4 regions of the Peribacillus sp. YIM B13481 genome follow, and region 1 is predicted to be linked to each of the others. Evidence: riboswitches for the same ligand, from Rfam matches in the RefSeq annotation. Region 1 holds a riboswitch; each other region holds the start of a gene.

Evidence for each region. A riboswitch is a leader RNA that binds a small molecule or an ion and turns the genes downstream of it on or off. The one in region 1 is predicted to bind S-adenosylmethionine.
Region 2: linked by a shared signal. The riboswitch ahead of ACFX4X_RS23175 (ABC transporter permease) and the one ahead of ACFX4X_RS00335 (methionine ABC transporter ATP-binding protein) in region 1 are both predicted to bind S-adenosylmethionine.
Region 3: linked by a shared signal. The riboswitch ahead of ACFX4X_RS06520 (methionine biosynthesis PLP-dependent protein) and the one ahead of ACFX4X_RS00335 (methionine ABC transporter ATP-binding protein) in region 1 are both predicted to bind S-adenosylmethionine.
Region 4: linked by a shared signal. The riboswitch ahead of ACFX4X_RS19970 (YezD family protein) and the one ahead of ACFX4X_RS00335 (methionine ABC transporter ATP-binding protein) in region 1 are both predicted to bind S-adenosylmethionine.

The regions. Positions count from the first base shown of each region.
Region 1 is NZ_JBHZPE010000001.1:55,405-59,707, reverse strand. It holds gene ACFX4X_RS00350 (toprim domain-containing protein) at 1-105, shown strand, start outside; gene ACFX4X_RS00345 (thioredoxin family protein) at 109-417, shown strand; SAM riboswitch class I at 566-671, shown strand; gene ACFX4X_RS00340 (O-acetylhomoserine aminocarboxypropyltransferase/cysteine synthase family protein) at 771-2,081, shown strand; SAM riboswitch class I at 2,200-2,311, shown strand; gene ACFX4X_RS00335 (methionine ABC transporter ATP-binding protein) at 2,476-3,510, shown strand; gene ACFX4X_RS00330 (methionine ABC transporter permease) at 3,503-4,171, shown strand; gene ACFX4X_RS00325 (MetQ/NlpA family ABC transporter substrate-binding protein) at 4,186-4,303, shown strand, end outside.
Region 2 is NZ_JBHZPE010000069.1:6,615-10,917, reverse strand. It holds partial or broken gene ACFX4X_RS23185 (ATP-binding protein) at 1-882, shown strand, start outside; gene ACFX4X_RS23180 (MetQ/NlpA family ABC transporter substrate-binding protein) at 1,331-2,170, opposite strand; partial or broken gene ACFX4X_RS23175 (ABC transporter permease) at 2,248-2,377, opposite strand; SAM riboswitch class I at 2,481-2,591, opposite strand; gene blaI (penicillinase repressor BlaI) at 2,972-3,352, opposite strand; gene ACFX4X_RS23165 (BlaR1 family beta-lactam sensor/signal transducer) at 3,333-4,303, opposite strand, start outside.
Region 3 is NZ_JBHZPE010000006.1:133,213-137,515, forward strand. It holds gene ACFX4X_RS06510 (type B 50S ribosomal protein L31) at 1-132, shown strand, start outside; gene metC (cystathionine beta-lyase) at 243-1,424, opposite strand; gene ACFX4X_RS06520 (methionine biosynthesis PLP-dependent protein) at 1,421-2,533, opposite strand; SAM riboswitch class I at 2,621-2,734, opposite strand; gene fumC (class II fumarate hydratase) at 3,071-4,303, shown strand, end outside.
Region 4 is NZ_JBHZPE010000044.1:26,882-31,184, reverse strand. It holds gene sat (sulfate adenylyltransferase) at 1-996, opposite strand, end outside; gene ACFX4X_RS19975 (phosphoadenylyl-sulfate reductase) at 1,027-1,731, opposite strand; gene ACFX4X_RS19970 (YezD family protein) at 1,918-2,034, opposite strand; SAM riboswitch class I at 2,233-2,339, opposite strand; gene ssuE (NADPH-dependent FMN reductase) at 2,619-3,152, opposite strand; gene ACFX4X_RS19960 (TetR/AcrR family transcriptional regulator) at 3,378-3,965, opposite strand; gene ACFX4X_RS19955 (SDR family NAD(P)-dependent oxidoreductase) at 4,100-4,303, opposite strand, start outside.

The DNA.
Region 1 (4,303 bases):
TACAAAGAAGTGGAAAGCTCACCCGAACATCATATCGCAACTGTGCTTTTATCTGCCAATATGAATGTGAAAATGAAATTTTTAAGTCAAAGGATGAACGATTAATTGATGCAGGAATGGAAAGAAGAAGAGTGTAAGATTGCCGTTGAAAAAGGGGAAACCTTTTGTTTATATTTATATACGCCTTTGTGCGGTACCTGTCAGGTAGCTTCCAAGATGCTGACGATATCCATGGAACTTTTCCCGGAATTGAAGGCAGGCAAAATGAATATGAACTATGTCCAAGCAATCGCCGAATCGTATGAAATTGAAAGTGTCCCTTGTTTATTGCTTTTCAAAAAAGGACAGCTGCACAAAAAAATATATGCCTTTCAATCCGTTCCTTATTTGTATGGATTGCTTAAGGAAATCAGCTAAGAAACCAATCAGAACCGGATTGGTTTTTTTATTGTGAACATGTTGCTCCCAAATTGAAACTAAAAAAAGAATATTCTAACAATTCATTGACTGATTAATTCTAAAATGCTATATTTTGAATTAAGAAAGTAACGGCTGAATTTAATAGTTCTTATCAAGAGTGGCGGAGGGACTGGCCCGACGAAGCCCGGCAACCGGTATAAATTTATATACGGTGCTAATTCCAGCAGAGTGTTGGCTCTGGAAGATGAGGTGTGTTTTAAAACCTCTTCTTGTGGAAGTGGTTTTTTTGTTTATGAAAGGCCAGGTTTTCATGAAATTCCAACTAAATCCATAGAAAAAGGTGAAATCATATGTCAGAGAAAAAGTTGCGTTTTGAAACATTGAGTGTTCATGGCGGTCTGCAAGCTGATGAAACAGGTGCCCGGGCAGTCCCTATCTACCAAAGCAATGCATACTTGTTCAAAGACACAGACCATGCAGCGAATTTATTTGGTTTAAAGGAGAATGGTTATATATATACACGACTCCATAATCCCACGGTCAGTGTTTTTGAGGAAAGAATGGCCTTATTGGAAGGCGGTATCGGCGGATTGGCAACTGCAAGCGGAATGGCAGCCATCTCACTGTCAATCCTGAATATTGCCGGTGCAGGGGATGAAATTGTTTCAGCCTCTACATTATATGGCGGCACGTATAATCTTTTTGAAAATACTCTTCCTAAATATGGGATTAAGGTGAAGTTCGTTTCACCTGATGACCCAGAAAATTTCAAAAGGGCAATTACGCCAAGAACAAAAGCCATATTTGCTGAAACGATCGGAAATCCAAGTTTGAGGGTCCTTGATATAGAAGCAGTAGCAGACATCGCCCACGAAGCCGGGATACCTTTAATTATCGATAATACCTTCGCTACACCGTATCTATGCAGACCAATTGATTTTGGGGCGGATATTGTCATCCATTCCGCTACAAAATGGATTTTGGGAAATGGAACGACGTTAGGCGGTGTCATAGTGGATGGAGGGAAGTTCGACTGGAACTCACCAAACTACCCTGGCTTTACGGAGCCTGACCCAAGCTACGACGGTCTTGTATACGCCGATGCAGTTGGACCTGCTGCTTTTATAACGAAAGCCCGAGTGCAGTTGCTTCGTGATTTAGGTCCTGCGCTAAGTGCCCAAAGTGCATTCCAGTTTACGCTTGGACTTGAAACGCTGCATGTAAGAATGAAAGAGCATCTTTCGAACACCAAGTCTGTCATTCAATATTTGGAAAATCACCCTGCCGTGACTTGGGTTTCACATCCCGGTAATGAGGATCATCCCGATAAAGCCCTTGCGGATAAATACTTGCCTAAGGGAGCAGGCTCTGTTGTGACTTTTGGAATACAGGGTGACCGCGATGCCGGGGCAAAACTTATCAATTCGGTGGAATTATGGTCCCATGTAGCTAATGTAGGGGATGCTAAGAGTTTAATCATCCACCCTGCCAGTACGACCCACCAACAATTGAATGATGCAGGTCTGGCGAAAGCGGGAGTGCGTGCTGATCAGGTCCGTTTATCCATCGGGATTGAAAATGCAGAGGATTTAATAGAAGATTTAGAGCAGGCAATTGAAAAAGCGACGAATATCGTCTCCCTGACGTCTAAAACGGTTTAAGAAAAAAGTCCAGTTCATTCTTTTACTAGAAATAATATACATTGCACTCCTTTTTTATCTATGATAAAATTTCCCCATACTAAAGAACTTAATGCTGTACAAATATTCTATATATTAGCTCTTATCAAGAGAGGTGGAGGGATGTGCCCGATGAAACCCGGCAACCGACAAGGAGATTCCTTGGAAAGGTGCCAATTCACACAAAGTTTAATTACTTTGGAAGATGAGAGGAAGGCCAGCTTCTTCACCTGCCTTTCTGCTCATGCAGAAAGGTTTTTTCTATTTCATTTGGGAAAACCTTCATGAAAGGAAAAAATGGTATTAAAAACTGACTAATAATGTAGAGAAATCAACTAAGTTCATAGGTTTTATTGGATAAAAGAGGTGAGCATTAATGATTACATTGACGAAAGTAAGTAAGCTTTTCCGAACAGGAAAAGGAAACGGTGAGACTATTAAGGCAGTAAATAATGTGAGTGTTGAAATAAATAACGGCGAAATTTTCGGTATTATTGGTTACAGCGGAGCGGGGAAAAGTACTTTGATCAGAATGCTCAATGGATTGGAAACACCTACAGAGGGATCCGTTGTGGTGGCTGGGAAGGAAGTTTCAAAAATTAAAGGGGCTCAGCTCCGTAAGGCACGTCAGGAAATCAGCATGATTTTTCAACATTTCAATCTATTATGGTCCAGGACGGTTCAGGAAAATATATCCTTCCCGTTGGAAATTGCAGGAGTTTCAAAACTTGAACGCACCAAGCGTGTGAACGAATTGATCAAGCTAGTCGGATTGGAAGGCAGAGAAAAGGCATATCCTTCGCAATTAAGCGGAGGGCAAAAGCAAAGGGTGGGAATAGCCAGGGCCCTAGCAAATGATCCTAAGGTCCTGCTTTGTGATGAAGCGACTTCTGCCTTAGATCCACAGACTACCGATTCCATACTCGAATTGCTTGTGGACATCAATCAGCGCCTGGGGTTGACGATTGTCCTGATAACACATGAAATGCATGTAATACGTAAAATCTGTCATCGCGTGGCCGTGATGGAGAACGGGCAAGTTGTTGAAGAGGGACCTGTCCTGGATGTATTCAAGAATCCTAAAGAACAAATGACGAAGCGTTTCGTGCAACAGGTAACGGAACCAGAAGAAACGAAAGAAACGATGGACCATTTGCTTGAACGCTTTCCTGCAGGTAAAGTGATTCAATTGACTTTTGTAGGTGATCATGCAGAAAGCCCGTTGATCACCAAGCTCGTACGTAACTTCGAGTTGGATGTCAATATCGTTCAAGGTAAAATATCCCAAACAAGAAGCGGTTCATATGGAACGTTGTTTATCCACCTTGATGGCAATGAGGATGAAATGCTCCGCGCAATAGAATTCATAAAAGCACAGCAGGTAGGCGTGGAGGTGATTACTCATGCTTGAAGAATTATTGCCGAATGTAGATTGGGAATCCATTTTAGACGCAACGAAAGAAACGCTTTATATGACAAGCATCTCTGTAATAGCTACCTTTTTTATAGGCATACTATTAGGGCTGATCCTGTTCTTGACAGGCAAAGGTAATATATGGGAAAATCGGGCGGTCAACGCAGTCATTGGTGCTGTCGTCAATATATTCCGTTCCATTCCATTTCTTATTTTGATCGTGCTGCTCATTCCTTTCACTAAAGCGCTTGTCGGTTCTATGATTGGTGAGAATGCAGCATTACCAGCACTTATTATCGGGGCGGCGCCATTTTATGCGCGTATGGTTGAAATTGGCCTCCGTGAGATCGATAAAGGTGTAATTGAAGCGGCTAAATCCATGGGGGCAAAAACGAGTACGATCATTTGGAAGGTCCTTCTTCCAGAGTCGATGCCGGCCCTTATTTCCGGGATTACGGTAACATCGATTGCATTGGTCGGCTATACCGCAATGGCCGGGGTCATCGGCGCAGGCGGGCTTGGTAATCTAGCCTATCTAGACGGCTATCAAAGAAGCCACAATGACGTTACGCTAGTAGCGACTATCGTTATTCTGATTATCGTCTTCATTATTCAAATTATTGGAGATGTGATCACATCTAAATTAGACAAAAGATAAGGGAGATGAATAGGATGAAAAAGTTTTTAGGGTTTGCATTAGTCCTTGTTTTATCGATTGCTCTGGCAGCTTGTGGAGCCGATAAGGACAAAAGTGGCAGCGATACAGAAAAGGAAGCGAAGAAATTAGTTG
Region 2 (4,303 bases), on a different contig from region 1:
GAAAAGGGAAAACATAACTTCACTTTCCGAGATGAATATGTTTTTAAAATTGAGGAGAAAATAGATACTGAGTTAATCATCGATATCTTTAGATTAGGTGAAAAAGAGGTTGCTATGGTTATTTCTCGAGATATCACTGAACGTTTAAAAACAGAAGAATTACTGCGAAAATCAGAGAAGCTTGATGTGGTAGGGAAATTAGCTACAGCAATAGCTCATGAAATTCGAAATCCACTAACAACTATTAAAGGATTTATACAACTAATACAATCAATGAAAAATAAAGAAAATCAGTGGTACATAGATGTAATATCATCGGAAATTGAACAAATAGAAGTAATCACAAATAGACTTATGATAGTAGCTAAACCACAAGCAGTAAAGGTTCAACTCAATAATTTGAGCATGTTAGCAGAACAAGTTATAACGCTACTGCAACCTCAAGCAATGATGAAAAATATACAGATCAGAACAGAGCTTAAATCAGAAATTCCCTACATACCTTGTGAAGGAAACCAAATAAAACAAGTGTTTATCAATATCTTAGAAAATGCAATTGAAGCGATGTCAACGGGAGGAGAAATTTTGGTTCAAATCGATACACTTGATAGTCATCAAGTAAGTATTTGTTTTATCGATCAAGGATGTGGGATTCCAAGAGAACGTATCCCATATCTTGGAGAACCTTTTTATAGTATCAAAGAAAAAGGGGTTGGCTTAGGGTTAATGATCTGCTATGAAATTGTGAAAGCACATCAAGGAAAGATAGTTATTGAAAGTGAAATAAATAAAGGAACAACAGTTAATGTTATTCTTCCCATCTATTTTCTTTCTTATCAAAGGATTCTTTTAATTTCTTTCATGGGAAAGGCTTTTCGGTGATTACATACGTCGGTGTCGACTGGATATGACTACTTACAAATATTGAATGATTGGTATATCTTATACAATATTTTATGTAATCTTTGTATCACTTTTGGATTGCATATTATCACGATTTTCTTAGTTTCTTTTGACATGAGAGGATTGACCGTGACGACGGCAATATCCTCACAGAATAACTAGATGTTGATCCGTAATTCTCTCAATTAGTTGATTTTGTTTGTTTTGCATTTTAACATTCATAGTAGGGCTTCCTCCTTATGACTTTGAGTTTAGTTAAGTATTTATGTTTAAGAAATTTACGCTTTAAGTTTTTTTGTAGCTTCTATTAAGCGGCTTTTTGTAAACGGATTTTTTGCTTTTCTAGTGTATAGACATAGAAGAACCCCGAGTAATGGACCTTTTTCGAAGTGTCCATTATTCGGGGTATAGTTCATGAAAGGGTATTTTATTTAGATACTGGTATGACTGCACCTTTATATTTTTTAGTAATGAAGTCTTGTATTTCTTTAGAGCGAAGTACTTCTACTAACGCTTTTACTGTCTCTTTATTTTCATCGCCCTTACGTACAGTGATAATGTTTGCATATGGATTATCTTCACCCGATTCAACAGCGATTGGGTCTTTAAGCGGATCTAGCCCTGCATCTAACGCATAGTTCGCATTAATAACAACCGCATCACCTTCGTTGTTATTATAAATTTGAGGTAATAGGCCACCTTCTATATCTGCATTAAAAGTTAAGTTTTTAGGATTTTCTACAATATCATTAATCGTAGCTTCTGTTTTATTGAGGCCTTTTTTTAGCTTAATAACGCCCTCTTTTTCAAAAATAGATAGAATACGTCCTTGTTCAGCTACAGCATTACGCATAATAACTGTACCGTTTTTTGGAAGATCTTTTAAGCTATCATACTTTTTAGAGTAAATGCCGATTGGCTCAATATGAATAGCACCCGCATTTACAAAGTCATAGTCTGGATTCTCTTTTAACACTGATTTAAGATATGGAACGTGTTGGAAATAATTTGCATCAATCTCTTTATCAGCTAACGCTGTGTTCGGAATAATATAATCTTGGAATGTTTTAATTTCTAAATCAATTCCCTTTTCCTTTAATAATGGCTTTGCCTCTTCTAAAATTTCAGCATGTGGAATGTTTGATGCACCCACAAGGATTTTCTTTTCTTTGTCTGAAGAATCTGATCCGCTGTTAGTCGTACCGCAAGCTGCTAAACTTAATACTAATGCTGAGGAAACTGCTAAAGTTGATATCCACTTTTTCATAATTCATTTCTCCCTTATCGTTTATCTATTTTTGTTGTAAATATATCACCTATAAATTGAATAAAAAACAATGACTAAACATCATTATTATTGAGCTGAAACCCTTCAAGATATAACAAATTACCTAAACCACCTGCACCAACCCCAGCAACCAACTAGAAGGATTGTTGTAACTGTAATACCTGAAATTAATGCTGGCACCAGCTCTTAGTATGTTAGTTTGTCCGAAGTATACAGGGGAAAGGAAAGTTTTTTCTCCTCAAAAAAACCTTTCTACACATGAGTAGAAAGGTTGGTTAAACAATCCTTTCTCTCATCTTCCAAAGCACATTGCTTTGCAGGAATTGGCACCATATCAGTTAATTAACTGACGGTTGCCGGGCTTCACAGGGCACAGTCCCTCCACCTCTCTTGATAAGAGTCAAACAATATATTCAATTAAACGAAATATTTTAAATTCAGCGTTAATATAGTATGACAGTGATCTTATCATGACCAAATGGTAGTGTCAATCAAAAAAATGTTCAATTAATTTGAATTTACGAATGATTGCGTTAAATGTCTTGTTCCTGTAGCCCTTACGATTGCTTGTTCCAGGCCCTGCAGAAGCCTTCACTATCAAGAAGCGTGATAAAAACATCTATTGAATTAAATTCATGCATAACTATTATTAAGACGAAAGTTCTGATTTTTTTCGTATCAAACTACGCAGATAATTACATGGGAAATATGTCCGCCGCTATTTCGATTTCGACCGAAAAAAGCGATTTGGAAAAATCCCAAATCGCTTTTTTTATAGTATTATTTTTTAGGTGTTTTATTTAAAATAAAGCGTAGTTCATTGATATCATCATCAGATAGGGCATCTTCCTGAATGAATTGGACAAGCATGGATTTCAGGGCACCTCCATAAATACGGTTGATAAATGATTCGGTCTCGGCACGCTGGCACTCTTCCTGTGTATAGAGCGGGTAAAAGGTGTAAATTCTTAGATTTTTATCGACACCTACTACATCTTTTTGAACCAATCGATCGAGAAGAGTGCGTATGGTTTTCGGCTTCCAATCGGTACTCTCCTGTAAGGAAACTATGATGTCATTTGCTGTTTGAGGGGCTTTATCCCAAAGCACGTTCATGATTTCCCATTCTGATTCTGATATGCTAGGAATGTTTTTCTCCACTTTTCTCCCCTCCATTTTCTTTATAGATTCCTAAATCTTTTAAAATTGATAAAGTAATTTCTCCCGCCTTGCTTCCAGATGAATCATCTTCATTTTGTATATTGGTAGCAAAGAAATAAGTATCGTTCTTCGTCTCTACATACCCGATAAACCAACCATTGATGTTTTTTCCATTCACTGTTCCTGTACCTGTTTTTCCTGATAGGCGAGCTTCCTCATTCTTTTCTAAGAGCAGGGCGTCCTTCACAGCTTGGATATGCATTTCCTTATATCGCAATTGATTGTAATAAAAGGCTTGCAGCAGTTGGACTTGCTCGACTGGAGAAATTTTCAATGAGGATTCGAGCCAGAATTCACCCAATTCCCCGGATACATCGGCATTTCCATAATTTATCGCTTGCAGATTGGATTGTATTGTTTCAAATCCTGTCCTGCGATCTAATTCTTGGAAATACCAGTTTACCGAATTTTGTAAAGCGGATGAGACATCCTGATCCATATTCCAAGCGTCATAGGGTTGCTCAGTCCCATCCCAGGAAAGAGTGGATTCTTCGGGTGATATCACATTTGATTCTAGTGCAAATAAGGCACTATAGATTTTGTATGTGGAATCAGGTGATACCCGCAAAGTACTTTTCTCTTCATTATAAATGCGATATTGCTGTGCGTTATGATCATATAAAACAAAGCTTCCTTCATACCCTTTAAAGAATTGATGTAAATCTTCATAAACTACTCTGTCATTTTTAAAATAGTATCGGTCTTTTTCCGTCGCAAATGCGAAAACGAAAGGTAATTGGATTGTCAAAATGATACTGGCCAACACATAAATAAAGACGCTTTTCCTTATTGATTTTTTTTGGGAATGCTTATAGGCAGAAATTTGTTCAATTCGTTTTTTGATTTGAAGCTTGGAACCGTTTAATTGTGTCACTAACTGTAGATTACTTG
Region 3 (4,303 bases), on a different contig from region 1:
GGGCAAACGTATCCGTTATTAAAAGTGGAGATCAGTTCAGATACCCACCCTTTTTATACTGGAAAGCAGAAGTTTGCTGAAAAAGGCGGACGGGTGGACCGCTTTTTGGATAAATATAATATGAAGAAATGAAAGAGAGGCCATCGAGAAATCGTTGGCCTTTATTTATTAATAGGTTGAAAAAGAATTAAAATGATGCAAACAAGTGGGTGCCCATAATTTATGAGGCACCCATCCTTTAATCATTTTGCAGCAATTGCTTCCCCTTTTGCAATATTTACGAGGGCAGCATCGAAATCCTTGATTAAATCGTCCGGATTTTCAAGTCCGACAGAGAGGCGGAGCAAGCTGTTCGTGATGCCTCGCTTTTCCCTTTCATCAGCAGGCATGGCAGCATGGGACATTTTGGCCGGGTAGGATAAAATCGATTCGACCGCTCCAAGGCTTACGGCAAAGACAGGAAGCTCGACAGTGTTCACGAAAGAGCGGAAGACTTCTTCGCTTTCCAATTCAAATGATAGGACCGCCCCTGCACCAAGCGACTGGCCTTGCTGGATTTCGTGCTGTGGATGATCGGCCAGGCCAGGATAATAAACCTTTTTCACCAAAGGCTGCTCATTTAAGTAGGCGGCAATCTTTTCTGCCCCTTTTTGGGAGTGTTCCATTCTAACGGACAAGGTTTTCAGACCTCTCATTACAAGCCAGGCGTCCTGTACACCAAGAACCGCTCCAAAGGAGTTTTGGAGGGAACCGAGTCTTACTGCCAAATCCGGATCTTTTACTACGGCAAGTCCAGCTATCACATCACTATGGCCGGATAAAAATTTCGTTGCGCTATGAAGGACAACATCAGCGCCCAGATTCAGTGGTTTTTGTAATGCTGGGGTCAAGAATGTATTATCAACAAAACTTAAGGCACCGGCTTTTTTCGCGATATCACATACTGCTTTAATATCGGTCACTTTAAGTAATGGATTTGAAGGCGTTTCGATGTATATGGCTCTCGTATTTGGCTGAATGGCCGCTTTAATGCTTTCAAGGTCCGTCATGTCAACGAATGTATGCTCAATATTGAAACGCGTCAAAACGTTTGTGACCATCCTGAACGTACCGCCATACACATCTTCGGAAATGACGATATGGTCTCCGGCAGACAACAGCAGGAAAGCTGTTGAAATGGCTGCCATACCTGATGAAAAGGCAAAACCGTGAGTGCCTTCCTCAAGTTCGGCAATGATATCTTCCAGTGCTTCGCGAGTTGGGTTCCCGCTTCTGCTGTAATCATATTTGCCGAATTGATCGATATCGGATTGATGGAAAGTGGATGCGTGCTGAATGGGGACGCTCACACCGCCTGTTGCAGGATCGAATTTATGTTGATTATGAAGTAATTTGGTTTCAAAGCTGAAATCATGAGTGGTCATCGTAGTGCCTCCCTTTTTACATGTGCGAATGCTTGCTGTAAGTCCTGGATCAAATCTTCGCTGTCTTCAATGCCGACGGAGAAGCGCAGCAGGCGATTGCAAACCCCGTTCGCCGTTCTGACTTCAAGCGGTATATCGGCATGTGTTTGTGTAGCAGGATAGGTGATGAAGCTTTCAACCCCTCCAAGGCTTTCTGCAAACGAAATTAATGAGAGTGATTGTAAAAATGGGTTGACCGCCGCTTCATCAATGATACGGAATGAAATCATGCCGCCTCTACCTGGATACAATACATCTGTAACACAATCATGTTCCGACAAGTAATCTACAAGTATCTTGGCATTCTTTTCATGACGTTCCATCCGCAATGCCAGGGTTTTCATTCCGCGCATCAACAGCCAGGAATCAAATGGGCTCAAGACAGCTCCCATGCCATTATGATGGAAGGCAAGTGCATCACATAATTCAGCGCCGCTAGCAACGATCAGTCCAGCGAGCACATCATTATGACCACCGAGATACTTGGTTGCACTGTGGATCACAATATCTGCTCCAAGCAGGATGGGTTGTTGAATAAGAGGCGTGTAAAAAGTGTTATCAACGATTAACAATAAATTAAATCGTTTGGCCAATGCTGCAACGGCGCTAATGTCTGTTTGCTGCATAAGAGGGTTAGTGGGAGTTTCGATGAAGATGGCTTTCGTGTGAGGAGTGATGGCTTTTTCAATATCCTCCAAACAACAAGTGTTTACATAGTCGCACTTCAATCCCCATTTCTTAAACCCTTGTTCCAACAGACGATATGTACCGCCATAAAGATCTTCGCTGACAATCCATGCATCATCTGATTTAAATAAGGCCAGTATAGTAGAAATGGCTGCCATTCCTGAACTGCAGGCATACCCTTGGTCGCCTTTTTCCAGATCGGCGATGGATCGTTCCAATAGTTGGCGTGTAGGATTACCTGTCCTTGTATAATCAAATCCAGTCGATTGGCCGATTCCTTCATGGCGAAAAGCTGTTGAAAAGTATACTGGCGGATTGACTGTTCCTGTCGCCGTTTCACTGCGATTTCCTAATTGAGCAAGATATGTTTCAGTTTTGTACATAGTTTTCACTGCTCCTTTTTAGTTAAATAAAATAAAAAAAAGTCTTCTTTAAGAAGAAGACTTTGATTAAATAGGGACGAGTCATTCTTCTTATCTTCCAAGTTCACAAACTTGTGGAATTAGCACCTTTTCATTGGTTTGAAACAAATGAAGGTTGCTGAGGTGTCATCGGGCCATTCCCTCTACCTCTCTCGATAAGAGTTTAGATTATTCAATTTCTTTTGAATTTACTATATATATAAAATACTGTCAAGAACATTTTGGATGATAATGCTTTGATTTTCATGAATAGGGCAATTGGAGACTAGCGGTGCCAACACTTTATGTGTCTAAAAAGAATATCCAAAATTTTCATGGGTCCAGGGATAAACACGATATTAAATGGATTTTAAAGAAAAAGGGGGAGGCATGGCCGGTTATTTTTGCATTAAAAAAATAAAGTTTGTACAATGTATAGAGAGAAAGAATAATATGACATTATTCATTTCATATACATATGGTCTTCGATGAATAGTGCAAACAATAGGAGGAGAACACATGGAATACAGAATCGAACGAGATACGATGGGTGAAGTGAAAGTTCCTGCCGATAAATATTGGGGTGCACAAACGGAGAGAAGCCGTAACAATTTCAAAATCGGTAACGAAAAAATGCCGATTGAATTAGTTCGTGCATTTGCATACGTTAAACAAGCTGCGGCAAAGGTGAACTATGATCTTGGTGATCTTTCGGAGGTTAAAAAGAATGCCATCGTTAAGATTTGCGACGAAATCCTTGAAGGTACGCTTGATGAACATTTCCCACTTGTAGTTTGGCAAACGGGAAGCGGTACGCAAAGTAATATGAACGTGAATGAAGTGGTCGCTAACAAAGGGAATGAATGGTTAAAAGAAAATGGTGAATCCGAAACCCTTCACCCGAATGATGATGTTAACAAGGCACAAAGCTCCAATGATACTTTCCCGACCGCCATGCATATTGCAGCCTTTATGGAAGTCGCTGAAAAATTGGTTCCTGCCATCAAAGCACTTCGTGATACTTTCGATTCAAAAGAAAAAGAATTTTGGGATGTCGTGAAAATTGGCCGGACACATCTTCAAGATGCAACACCACTGACTTTGGGACAAGAAATTTCCGGTTGGAAAGCGATGCTCGATAAAGATCTCGCGATGATTCAGGAAAGCAGCCAAAAATTATTGAACCTGGCCCTAGGCGGAACGGCTGTAGGAACGGGAATCAATACAAAAAAAGAATTCCCAGGACTTTCCGCCAAACAAATTGCAGCAGATACAGGACATCCCTTCGTCACTTCGGATAATAAGTTCCATGCATTGACAAGCCATAACGAAATCGTCTACGCACACGGTGCGTTGAAAGCATTGGCAGCGGATTTAATGAAAATTGCGAACGATGTCAGATGGCTGGCAAGTGGCCCTAGAAGCGGAATCGGCGAAATTGCCATTCCTGAAAACGAGCCAGGCAGCTCCATCATGCCAGGTAAAGTCAATCCTACACAAAGTGAAGCGCTTACCATGATTGCGACACAAATTGTGGGTAACGATGCTACGATTGGCTTTGCAGCAAGCCAAGGTAACTTTGAACTGAATGTATTCAAACCAGTCATCATCTTTAACTTCCTGCAAACGGTGAAATTATTGACGGAAGGCATTCACTCTTTCAACATTAATTGTGCAGTTGGCATCACTGCAAATGAAGATAAAATCAAAGAAAATGTAGACCGTTCACTTATGTTGGTAACAGCATTGAAC
Region 4 (4,303 bases), on a different contig from region 1:
AGTTTTAGCTGAAGCCATATTGCCACATGCTTTACAGTAAAAACTATGTTCAAAGAATAATAGTGTGATCCCTAATTCATCCGCGTTAAAATTCCCAAAGATTTTTTGAGCATCATATGTGCCGTAATAATCGCCCACACCCGCATGATCACGTCCGACGATAAAATGGGTGCAACCATAATTTTTACGGACCATCGCATGGAAAATGGCTTCTCTTGGTCCTGCATAACGCATGGCAGCAGGGAAAACGGCAAGAGAGACACGATCCTTGGGATAATATTTATCAAGCAGCACTTTATAGCTCTCCATTCGTACATCTGCCGGAATGTCATCGGATTTAGTGGCCCCTACAAGAGGGTTTAAGAATAAGCCATCGACAATCTCCAAAGCTGTCTTTTGAATGTATTCATGCGCACGGTGAACAGGGTTCCTCGTTTGGAATCCGACAACGGTTTCCCAGCCTTTTTCAGCAAAGGCTTTCCTTGTCTCAACTGGGTCCAAATAATGGGCTTGAAATAGCGGACGCTTTATTCTCTTGACTAATTTTATTTCTCCGCCGACATATACATCCCCGCGGTTATATAAATTTCTTACTCCAGGATGCTCCCCATCATCCGTTTGATATACTAAAGTCGCTTCCAATTGTTTATCGGGAGTGAAAATATCAGAAACGGAGAGGACCCCATATGTTTCACCCTCATGAGTCAGCTTCACTTCTTCACCTATAATAAGAGATTCTGCAGCTTTTTCAGTCAAAGGCAGCGTAATCGGGATGCTCCAAACATGGCCGCTGCTAAGTCTCATATCCTTGACAACTGTCTCATAATCACTTTTCGTAAAGAATCCTTTAATCGGACTGTAGGCACCAGTGCCTATCAATTCAAGGTCACTTAATGCTATTTCATCAATTTCGATTGACTTTGTTATTTTACTAAAATCATATTTTGGTTCCCAAAGATCGATTAATGTTCCTCCGTGCGGTAGACTGATTGTCATGCTAATTTCCCCCTATGGTTTCTATTTATTTTAAGATAAATGCAATCCGCATTCTGTTTTTTGCGCACCTTGCCAACGGCCTGAGCGTAAGTCATCGGCATTGATGGCAGGTGCTGTACACGTTTTACAGCCAATGCTCGGATATCCATTATCATGCAGGATATTATACGGAAGTCCATTTTTGTGGGCGTAACGCCAAACATCTTTCCATGTCCAATGAATGAGTGGACATATTTTAATCGATTTGAACTTATTATCCTTGTTGATATACTCGGTCAGCGCCCTTGTTTCGGATTGCTCCCTCCGCAGTCCAGAAAGCCAGGCTGTTGCCGTTGAAAGCACATCAGTAAGCGGAGTGATTTTCCGGATGTTACAACACTTATTGGAATCACTAACCCATAATTCATCTCCATATTCCGCTGCTTGTTCCTCAAGCGTCAAGGCAGGTTTCTTCATTTCGATCGAAAGCTTTGGATATCTCTTTTTCACTTGATCGATCAGTTGGTAAGTTTCCTCGAAATGTACATCTGTATCCAGGAAAACAATTTTTGCCGATGGGTTGACCTTCGCCAATAAATCCGTAAGCACGATGCCTTCAATACCAAAACTACAGGCATAAATGAGTTTGTTTCCATATTGTTCATTCGCCCATTGCAGAACTTCCAAAGCACCTTTTGTCTCACTATCTTCAGGAAATGCAGGTAAATCCCCGGTGTTGAAATTTTTATAATTTATTAATGCAGCCAACTTTATTACCCCCTCTAAGAACTTGCTCTATGTTTCACAGGTTAGAGTAACTGTAGATCCATTCCCGTTGTAATCTTCTCGAGTTATATGATCCTAGGAAAAAGAGACGAATCTAACCAATACTCTTTTTATATCAGTTAAACCCGCCTCTAGTTTTTCTAGTCAGCAGATACCTTATTTAATTCTTAGTTTTTCATTTCTTTCCATTTGAATGATTTTACCATCTTGGACAATAAGTGTAATGGATCCATATTTCATTGAATTAAGCATTTCTTGAAGTCGTTCAAATATTTCTGCAAGCTGATTCTCTTTATCCAAACCTGTTCCCCCTTTAAGGAATTCCGGAATATCTTTTTTTAGAGGCTGATTAAACGAATTTCTTAAATTTATATAATTCCTAACAACCTTACATTGCTATGGTTTGCCAATAATTTTTTCGAAAAACAAAAATCTTTCCATGATGGAAAGATTCCAAGGTAAATATTCATTACCTTATCTTCCAAAATGATCAACATTTTGTTGGATGTAGCACCTTGCATATCATGCAGGTTGCTGGACTTCAAAGGGCCAATTCCCTCCGTCGCTCTGGATAAGTTTTATTATTTTAAATATTAACATAAATTTAATCCTTGTCAATGGAGTTTTCTTATAAATTAACTTGGTTTAATATACTGGATGAACTGTTATTTTTATACACACTATTCCATTAATGATTTTATGTTCATTTAAATACGAAAATAGACTCATTTTTTTAGTTAAAGTCTCCAAAAAAATGCGCCTATTTCATTAATTAGCCTATTATTGACGTCTGGAATTATTTTTAAAAAAAATATTCGAATACCAGTCCTTTTGTTGAAGTCGATAGCTTGCAGCCATTAATTCCTTAATTGAATCGCTTCTACAAATTCCTGAACCTGACTCTGAACCCGATCCACTAAATTCAAATCATTAATCGGGTTTTCTGAATTCTGTTTATCTATTTCCTTATCCACAAAATATATGCCCTGCAACGGCTCGCCTTTCAATATTGAAATTAATGGTTTAAGCGCGTAGTCTATCGCCAATAAATGCCTGTTACTTCCGCCAATCATAATTGGCAGCACTGGCTTTCCCTTAAAAGCTCCTTCTGGCAGCATATCAATCAAGGCTTTCAATATGCCTGTGTAAGAGGCCTTATATACAGGTGAACCAATAATAATTCCTCTAGCTTCTTGAATTTTTTCTGAAAGCTTTAAAATTTCTTCACTATTATATTTCCCCTGGAATAAATCATCTGCTGAGAATTCCGTAATTGAGTAATAAGTTGTGGTAAATCCTTCTTTTTCAACTAAAGATTGAATATGTTTTAGTGATATGTCCGTTCTTGATGGAACCGCTGGACTTCCTGATAAAATTACGATTTCGCTCATTATAAATCCCCTCCATGTTACATGATTTCCAGATAAAATCCTCATAATGTCATATCGTGCAGTATGTATTTATCGTAATAGTCTGAAAAATATAAGTCAAATTTTACACACCTGTTTATTTAATTCACGAATTGACTTCGTCAATAAGAATGATCGCTACCCATTCAAAAATAAAACGGTCATATTTACGACTTGATGCTCATGCCTTTAAATATGACCGTTTTATTATGTATGATTGTTTTTCCCATGAATACCATAAACCAAAAGTTGAGCAATGCTCTTAATTCGCTCAGCAGTAAAATATGGTTCCTTTTTCTGTTGATGAATCTCATAATGAGTGGATAACGCCAATGTGAAGGAAATGATCCCTACATTAAATAGAATAATATCAGAAATATAATGTATCTCTCCGCTATCTATTCTTTTTTGTATTTCTACATGTTTGGCATTCGGCTTGAAAATCTGATCCACATATTGCTTTGAAATATCTTGATCGAATTGCGTTTCCCGAAATAATATCGAAAATTGTTCTTTATTTTCCAGAATTTTGTTTATCATGGTGCAAACGTGATTCTCCACAAGATCATCCGTAGATAGATGGCTAGTCCCGTCTTCAGACTCCTCTTTTTCATTAGGAGTAATTGTAGCCAGAAGCAAATCTTTTTTGCTTTCAAAGTATTTATAAATAGTAGCTTCGGAAACATTGCATGCAGAGGCAATTTCATTCGTTCTTGTCATGTCAAAACCTTTGGTGGCAAAAAGCGTCCGGGCTACATTTATGATTCGTTCTTTGGTTTGCTGCCCTTTTTTCAAAAATATCAACCTTCTTTTATAAAGATAAGACCGGTTTCACCAATCTATTTCCCATGATATCTCGATGGTGCTAATCGGTCAATATTACCATTGATCTATAGAAATCAATATTCCCAAATATCATATATAGAAAATCATTTAAAAGATGCATAGCCATCATCAACCATGACTACACTTCCATTGATTGCATCCGCTTCTTCCAAAGATAATAGATAGACAGCATTTGCGATTGCTTCTGGCTTAATTAATTTACCGCGCATTTGACTTGCATGCAATTTATCGATGATTCCCATATCCTTATAGCCTTGTATGATTGGAGTGTCAACACCCCCTGGTGC